DNA from 2 places in the Sporosarcina sp. P29 genome. Region 2 is predicted to be linked to the other one. Evidence: a T-box and tRNA genes for the amino acid it is inferred to sense, from the RefSeq annotation. Region 2 holds a T-box; the other holds one or more tRNA genes.
The links. The T-box of region 2 lies ahead of alaS (alanine--tRNA ligase). A T-box ahead of a tRNA ligase gene usually reads a tRNA of that ligase, here a tRNA-Ala.

Region 1 (4,440 bases), on a different contig from region 2:
CTTTAGCGGATCTCATTAAACGAAAAGAAATTAAGATTACTACTGTTTTTTAGTAGAAGGATGAAATCATTCATCTTCGGTAATCGGGCCATATTAATCTACACGGGGGCGTTATTATTGAGAAGAGGAAGTATAGGCATGGCTTTATTTACAGGTGCATTTGTATTGGTAGTAATGCTTTTTATTGAGTATTTAATCCCCAATATCAATACTATAATAAAGATTATCGTTGTCGGTTTATTAGCTATGATTGGTGGCATGATCGGCAATAAGTTTTTTCCAAACAAGCAGTGATATTATGCAAACGGGGGCGATTGTGGAACATGGTTATTCGTAGTCGCTTAGTTGATCGGAGTGGAAGCCGGCGACTCCGGGAGGATCAGTGGGACAGGTGAAACACCTAGCGAGCGAAGCGAGGAGTGTGGTTCACCGCCCGCCCTCCGGAACGCGTCCGGCTGCAACGCAGATCAACGGGTTCGAATCCCAACTGTCAATTAGTAGTGGGATCGTAGGACTTACAAATTAACTCGGTTAGTACAACTTACTTTATTTACACTAAGCCATTATTAAAAAGACATGCAAAAAACCGCTAATTCATATATGAATTAGCGGTTCGCTTTATTGTACATTTTGTAACAGCTATTACTTCTTCTCATCAATATGAAGAGTTTTGTCATCTGCAAACTCTACATCCAACTTAAACTCGTCATACCCATCAAGACCGTACCATTGTAAAATGCGATCAATCGCTTCATCTTTAGTCGTTCCACTATCAATCAAAATCTCCATAAACATCTTATGCATATCGTCAATCGCTTCATTACCTTCGAGATCCACTTCCTGGAACTCGTTGAGATACTCTGCATCGTCAGGCTTTACATCCTCATAATCCGTTTCAATTTTCTTGCCGTCTTTCTTGATCGTTAAATCGAAATCCGTGAAACCGTACCCGTCACCCGTGTTCATTGTACTGCCTTCACCCTCGTCTTCAATGCTAACCGCAGCATCATTGTCCGGTGCCTTGTCTTTTGACCCGCAACCTCCGAGAAGTAAAATAGATGAAACTCCTGCAATAGATAATATTCGCATTACTGACATAAGCGCCACCCTTTCTAAAGTGTATACTACTTGTATTATCACCTTAAAACAGTAAACTTAAACAAAAAAGCAGATCTCTTTGTAGGTAGGAGAGAAGGGTAATTAGTGATACTTGCGCTCTAAGATCGAACCGAGCATCTGTCGAATCGGTAAGACTTGTCCGCTTGGTAGTCGAACTCTTCCGTGATAATAGCCGACATGTTGGGTAATTGACATTTTCCTGACGAGATAGTGATCAAGCGTTGGGCATTGGAAGAATGGTTTAAACGTCAATTGGATATCATCTGAAAACTTCGTTTGGATCTTCCAAGCACTTTTCGGGTCTGCTTTATTGCTTTTAAATACTACATCCTCATGAAATTTATGCATCGTGCCTTCCACAAAGACAGCATTTTCCGTTAGCCCTGTACCATCTGTCCAACTACCACCAAAATTTAAACCGACGCGTTTACCGCTTGTACGTTGAGAGGCCATTGCCCAGTCCCAATTCGTTCGGGCATGCCACACACCACGACCATAATCGTGGACCGCGAAACTATAATACGGATTGAAATCATAGCGTCGATCACCAACTCGTACATATCCGCCAGTTGGCATAATAGAGTGTTTGGAGGTGAAATGGAATGAGTCTCGACTTTTCGGGATGACCACATTCAAAGATTCATCTTTCTCGGGATGAATAATATGCAAATCGGCATGCAAGACTTCATTATCGAAATCAGGAATGATAACGGATAAATGCGTTTCACCTTGCATGTGGACGAGTTGAATCGTAATATCGTCATGCACAAACTTAATACTTTCGAGTGCCTCTTCAGGCATTTTTATACGTCTTCCAAAAGGTAGGGTTACATGTTTTTCATAGAATCGCTGTGTTTCATAGTTGAGTATGTAAACTAGACAAATAACTTTATGATCCAAGTGTACAATCGAGGCAGTCAATAAAACGTCTTCCCCGTAAATGCACCAATTATTCCAACGCTTCTTTTTCATAAACTGTCCTCTTAGATTGCTTCTCACTAAAGGGCTGCGTGCGTATCCTATTGATTCAGGATTCAGAAGCCCCTTGGAGTCACACAGAGATACAATTTCAGACAACTCCTTTTCTTCATGTTGCATGACGTTAACCACCTTTCTTGCCTATTGTCTTTTAAACGAACAGTTGATATACTCTATATTGTATCAGATATGAGGGGCATTAGCTCAGCTGGGAGAGCGTTGCGCTGGCAGTGCAAAGGTCAGGGGTTCGAGCCCCCTATGCTCCATAAAGATAGTAGCGGCAGTTCTTGAGAGAAATCTCTAAGAACTGTCGCTTTTCTTATTCGAAAGGATACTATTTCTTACTATATTCCCCTTTACCATGCAGAATGAAACTATTTACTATTGTATAATTATTCATTATAACGTATATTAAATGATATAGGAAGTAACCATTATAAGATCTTGTCCAATATATGTAGTATGCAAGCAAACGTATACATATACTTGTAGACAGTTGTTAGTCAGTATCTTATAATTGTATTAATTTAGAATATTTATACTGGTGAAGAGAGAGAAGGGGAAATGTATGAAGAAGATGTTTACAGCACTATTACTAATCCTAGTATTGGTCGTTGCGGGATGTAGTAGTAACGACGGAGGAGCAGGGTCAACAGAGAAATCCACGTTGAAGAATATTAAAGACAACAAAAAATTAGTAGTTGGAATTGCACCAGGTTATTTCCCTTTTGAAATGAAAAGTATTGAAGGCGGGTTTGTCGGCTACGATATCGATCTAGCCAACGCGGTAGGCGAAGCGTTAGATACGGAAGTAGAATTTAAGCAATTCGCATTTGATGGATTAGGACCAGCTTTGCAAATAGGTGAAGTGGATATGGTCATCGCAGGTATGACGATCCGTGGAGACCGTGCACTGTCCATTAGCATGTCCAATCCTTACTATAAAACAGGTCAGGCAATCATGGTACCGACTGCGAGCAAAGGGATCAAGTCATGGGAAGAACTTGACGTCAAGGGCAATAAAATTGCTGTAGGTATCGGAACTACGGGCGCGTTGCTTGCGAAGTCACAGTTCAAAAATGCGGAAGTTGTAGATTATGAAGATTTCCCGTTGGCAGCTACAACAATGGGTTCAGGTCAAGCGGATGCAGTCGTTTATGATGAACCTGCTGTTGCGGTATGGCGCTTAGAGCATGAAGGGGAAGTTCACCAGCTCGAAGGTTTGTTGTCCGCAGAAAACCTAGGGATTGCAGTGAAGAAAAATGATTTTGAAACGATTCAATGGTTGAACTCGTTCTTGCATAGCTATGTGGATAGCCCGGAAGAATTGGAATCAAGAAGTCGCTGGTTTGAGGAAAGCGACTGGCTAGATAAGGTTTCGGGCGAATAATATGGGTGGCTATGAATATGACTTCAGTGTAATATCGCAAAATATGGATATCTTTATTCAAGGGGCGCTGAAAACACTCGAAATTTCAGCAATCGCATTATTGCTGGCTATTCCGCTCGGTATTATCATCGGAATGGGCCGGATTTCCCGCAATGGATTTATCCGTATTCTTTCCTCAGCCTATGTAGAAGTCATGCGCGGTGTACCGTTGCTAGTACTATTGATTTGGATTTTCTTTGTACTTGGTCAATTTTTGAAACTCGGTTCCTATTGGGCATCGATTATTGGTCTAGCTGTCTTTACCGCAGCATTCATTGCAGAAATCGTTCGTTCAGGAATACAAGGTGTGCCAAGAGGGCAGATGGAAGCGGCCCGTTCGTCAGGTATGACCTACTGGCAGGCAATGCGCTTGATCGTCTTGCCACAAGCATTCCGACGAGTTCTACCGCCACTTGCTTCACAATTCATCATGCTAATTAAAGATTCATCTTTGATCTCGGTCATCGGTGCAACGGAATTGACGTTGAATGCGAAGAACCTCGTTGCCACTAGTATGCGTTCCATTGAAGTATGGACTTTCATAGGTTTCGTTTACTTTGCCATGACGTTCACGTTATCCATGATCATTCGTGCGATCGAACAAAAGTTATTAGCGAGAGAAAATTCATGAAGCTTGATGTGAAGGAGTGCCAGATATGATTTCCATAAAACATGTGAATAAAACATTCGGTATGAACCAAGTGCTGACGGATGTCTCGCTTGAAGTACCTAAATCAAACGTAGTGGCCATTATAGGCCCAAGTGGAGCAGGAAAGTCTACACTAATTCGCACGATCAATGCGCTCGAGCCGATCGATGACGGAGAAATAGTAGTAGACGGCGTTTCCATCCACGATAAAAAAGTGAATATTAATAAAGCGCGTTCTGAAATCGGATTCGTTTTCCAAAGCTTT
Region 2 (4,440 bases):
AAATAGATTTGTGGATCAACCACCGTTCAAATTCGTTCTAGTCTGGCTCTTTCCTATAGGCATGTACTTTATTCACCCGAATGGAAATTAACTAGTTACATGTATCTACATTTTATGATTCATCGCTCTACATAATGGTTAAACAGATTTTACATAATCATACACGGATTGAAGCGCATCATCAAGTTTTGACGCATCTTTCGCCCCGGCCATCGCCATGTCCGGACGTCCGCCGCCTTTTCCGCCACAAAGTGACGCAACATGATTGACGATTTTACCTGCGTGGTAGTTACCACCTTTTAAATCATCGGTAACGCCAGCGGCCAGCATAACTTTCCCATCTGTTACTGTACCAAGTACAATGACGCCTTTGGAAGTTTTTTGTTTCATTTCATCAATCAATTGACGTAAACCGTTATTGTCTTTCACTTCTACATTTGCAGAAATGACTGTAATATCTTCGATCTGCTGAGCTGTTTCCAGGACACTCGCCAATTGGCTGTTGCCCATCTTCGCTTGCAGTGATTCATTTTCACGTTGAAGTTCTTTAAAGTCAGCAAGAATCGACTCGACTTTCGTGATGACTGTTTTCGGTGTAGCTTTTGCAGTTGCTGCTACTTGATCGATGACCGCTTGATCTTCTTTAAATGAACGGAATGCTTGTCCACCTGTGAAAGCCTCAATACGTCGTGTGCCTGCTCCAATGCCGCCTTCAGAAACGATTTTGAATACGTTGATGTCTGACGTGTTACGAACATGACATCCTCCACATAGCTCAACTGAGTAGTCACCGACTTTGACAACACGAACAATGTCGCCATACTTTTCACCGAACAATGCCATCGCACCCATTTCTTTTGCTTCTGCTATCGGTGAAATGATGGTATTGACAGGAGTACCTGCCCAAATTTGTTCATTGACCTGGAATTCGATACGCTCGAGTTCTTCTTTTGTGACTTGTCCAAAATGGGAGAAGTCAAAACGAAGACGATCCGGACCAACATATGAACCTGCTTGATTGACATGTTCACCGAGAACATCTTTCAATGCGCGGTGCAATAAGTGTGTAGCCGTATGGTTCTTGACTGTTAGATTGCGTGAGAACCCGTCCACTTTTGCACTAACGGATACGCCTTCATTCAATTCACCTGAACTGATGAAGACCGTATGTAAGTTTTGTCCATTAGGCGCTTTTTTGACGTCGCGAACTTCCGCTGTGAACGATTCGTTTGAGATCGTTCCTTTATCAGCCACTTGACCGCCACTTTCTGCATAGAACGGAGTTTGATCCAAAATGATTTGTACTGTTTCTCCTTCAGATGCATGTGCGATACGTTGTCCATCTTGAATAAGGACACTGACGATTGCAGTGGTTTCTAGTTGGCCATAGCCAATGAATTCACTCGCTTCATGTACTTCACCAAGGATACCGGATTGAACATGCATAGAGTCCGATGTTGCGCGCGCAGCACGTGCACGATTTCGTTGTGCAGCCATTTCTTCGTCAAACCCGATACGATCGACTGCCACATCTTCTTCGAGAGCGAATTCCTCTGTTAGTTCAAACGGGAATCCGTATGTGTCATAGAGTTTGAACGCGTCGCTGCCTGAAACGATTGGCAAGCCTGAAGCTTTTGCCTTTTCAATGATCGTTGTAAGAATCGCCATACCGTCATGCAAGGTTTCGTGGAAACGATCTTCTTCGTTTTTCACGACTTTCATAATGAAGGCTTGTTTATCATGAACTTCAGGGTAGAAGTCTTTCATGATATCCCCAACAATTGGCACTAGCATGTACATAAACGGCTTATCAATGCCTAGTTGTTTCGCAAAACGAACTGCTCTTCTTAATAGACGGCGCAGAACATAGCCACGGCCTTCATTGGAAGGAAGTGCTCCGTCTCCAATAGCGAATGCTACTGTGCGAATATGATCCGAAATTACTTTAAACGCTGTGTCTGCTTGAGTCGTTTCTCCGTACTTTCTGCCTGAGACATTTTCTACCGCTTCAATGATCGGTAAGAACAAGTCCGTATCGAAGTTCGTAGGCACGTCTTGGATAACTGATGCCATGCGCTCAAGACCCATTCCTGTATCAATGTTTTTCTTCGGAAGCGGTGTATACGTGTGATCAGGATTGTGATTGAACTCAGAGAATACTAAGTTCCAGATTTCCAAATAGCGTTCGTTTTCTCCACCTGGATATAATTCAGGATCTGAGAAATCGTCACCGTAACTTGGTCCGCGATCGTAGAAGATTTCGGAGTTCGGACCACTTGGACCTTCACCGATATCCCAGAAGTTCCCTTCGAGACGAATAATACGTTCTACCGGAATACCAATCTGATCTTTCCAGATTGCGTACGCTTCTTCATCTTCCGGATGGATGGTAACTGACAAGCGTTCCGGATCAAAACCGATCCATTGTTCATTTGTCAGGAAATCCCACGCACGAATAATGGCTTCTTCTTTGAAATAATCACCAATAGAAAAGTTGCCGAGCATTTCAAAGAACGTATGATGACGTGCTGTATAGCCGACATTTTCAATATCGTTTGTGCGGATCGATTTTTGTGCATTAGCAATCCGCGGGTTTTCAGGAATCACTCGTCCATCAAAGTATTTCTTCAATGTAGCAACTCCACTGTTGATCCATAGCAGTGATGCGTCATCAACTGGCACTAATGCAGCTGATGGTTCTACATTATGCCCGTACTCTTGAAAATAGTCTAAAAACATTTGGCGAATTTCAGATGCCGTAAGTTTTCTCATCGTTTTGCTCCTCCTAAAATTAAAAAAACTCCACCCCTTGTATAAAGGGGCGAAGGTTTCATTGATCGCGGTACCACCCTAATTACCGCATGACGCGGTATCTCGAGTTGCCTTAACGCGGCAAGACGGCAGGGATTAGCCTGCAACTTCGGAATAGCGTTCGCTGTAAATCTGAGAGAGCTTTTTCAGCCAAGAAGCTCTTTTCTATGACACAGAATAAACAGGTACTTGTTCCTTCAACGTTTTTCATTATTTCTAAACGAATTATAGGAAAGTTCTCTCGCTTTGTCAATCAGTCACTTCAAGAAAGTCGAATGGTGACACATTGTTCATGCCAATAAGCGGATCAATTGCAGTAAAATTGTCCATCGTTAGCTTCGCTTGCGACATGTCTTGTGGTTCAACCGTCACTTTTACTGGTGCTGCACCGAGTGAGATAGTTTCCACCGTTTGTAGTGTCTGAGCTTCTTGTGTTTCCCCAGTTATGCGTTCTTGTAACGTCGTCTGCCGCTCAGTTTCGTCGGTGCGCGCAATACCCGCTTTAAATTCTTCTGCTTCACCGCACAGGATTAAGAAGTTCTTCGCACGCGTAATCCCTGTATAAAGCAGATTACGACGCAACATTTTACGCTGACTTCTGACAATTGGCATGACGACAATCGGAAATTCACTACCTTGGGATTTATGGATCGAACAACAATACGCAAGTGTTAACTGATTTAAATCACTTCGCTCGTACTGCACTTCATTGCCGTCATAGGAGACCACCATGATCGCTTTTTTGTCCGTAGTTTCTTTCGCTAACATTATGGCAACGACTTCCCCCATATCCCCGTTAAAGACGTTGCTTTCCGGTTGGTTGACGAGTTGCAGCACTTTATCTCCGATGCGATACGTCGTTTCACCGAAGACCATTTCTTTTCTACCCTCTGCAGGTGGATTCGTCACTTCTTGTATCATTTTATTCAAACCATCTATGCCTGCTGGACCTTTGTACATCGGTGCCAACACTTGAATGTCTTTAATGGAATGCCCTTTGGATGTGGCGTTTTGGATAATTTGTTTGACCGCAGGCAAAATTTGATCACTTGACGCTCTAATAAATGAGCGATCCGACGTCTTCTTCGTGACATCCATCGTCCATTCTTTTTGCTTGATCATATGGGCCATTTCGATGATGGTTGAGCCTTCACTTTGTCGGAAAATATCGGTCAGTTCAACAACCGGAATTTTTCCTGACTGCATGAAATCATGTAACACTTGTCCAGGTCCTACAGAAGGTAGTTGGTCTTGGTCCCCAACGAATAATAACTGTGCATCGTTGCGAACAGCTTTTAACAGCTGATGCATGAGCCACGTATCGACCATGGAAGTTTCATCAATGATGATGAGATTTCCATCTACTTCCCGCTCCATCTCTTCTTCCGCGTCCTGACCCGTAAATCCGAGTAGACGATGGATCGTCATAGCAGGTAATCCGGTTGATTCGGACATGCGCTTCGCCGCGCGTCCGGTAGGGGCTGCCAAAATGATCGGAAACGGTTCTTTTTTACGTGCATACTCTTCGAGGTCAAGTGAGATGCCATGCAGCTCTGCATACGCCTCAACTAAGCCTCTTATGACGGTTGTTTTCCCTGTTCCTGGTCCACCTGTTAAAACGAGCAATGA

Region 1: it has a tRNA-Ala gene. The T-box ahead of alaS (alanine--tRNA ligase) is inferred to sense a tRNA for this amino acid. The anticodon was not compared.

The regions. Positions count from the first base shown of each region.
Region 1 is NZ_PDYX01000027.1:23,143-27,582, reverse strand. Features, by position in the region: gene CSV68_RS17365 (hypothetical protein) at 139-294, shown strand; gene CSV68_RS15195 (YusW family protein) at 643-1,098, opposite strand; gene CSV68_RS15190 (DUF2804 domain-containing protein) at 1,201-2,217, opposite strand; tRNA gene CSV68_RS15185 (tRNA-Ala) at 2,291-2,363, shown strand; gene CSV68_RS15180 (transporter substrate-binding domain-containing protein) at 2,666-3,487, shown strand; gene CSV68_RS15175 (amino acid ABC transporter permease) at 3,489-4,157, shown strand; gene CSV68_RS15170 (amino acid ABC transporter ATP-binding protein) at 4,183-4,440, shown strand, end outside.
Region 2 is NZ_PDYX01000002.1:209,841-214,280, forward strand. Features, by position in the region: gene alaS (alanine--tRNA ligase) at 139-2,772, opposite strand; T-box leader at 2,815-3,021, opposite strand; gene recD2 (SF1B family DNA helicase RecD2) at 3,061-4,440, opposite strand, start outside.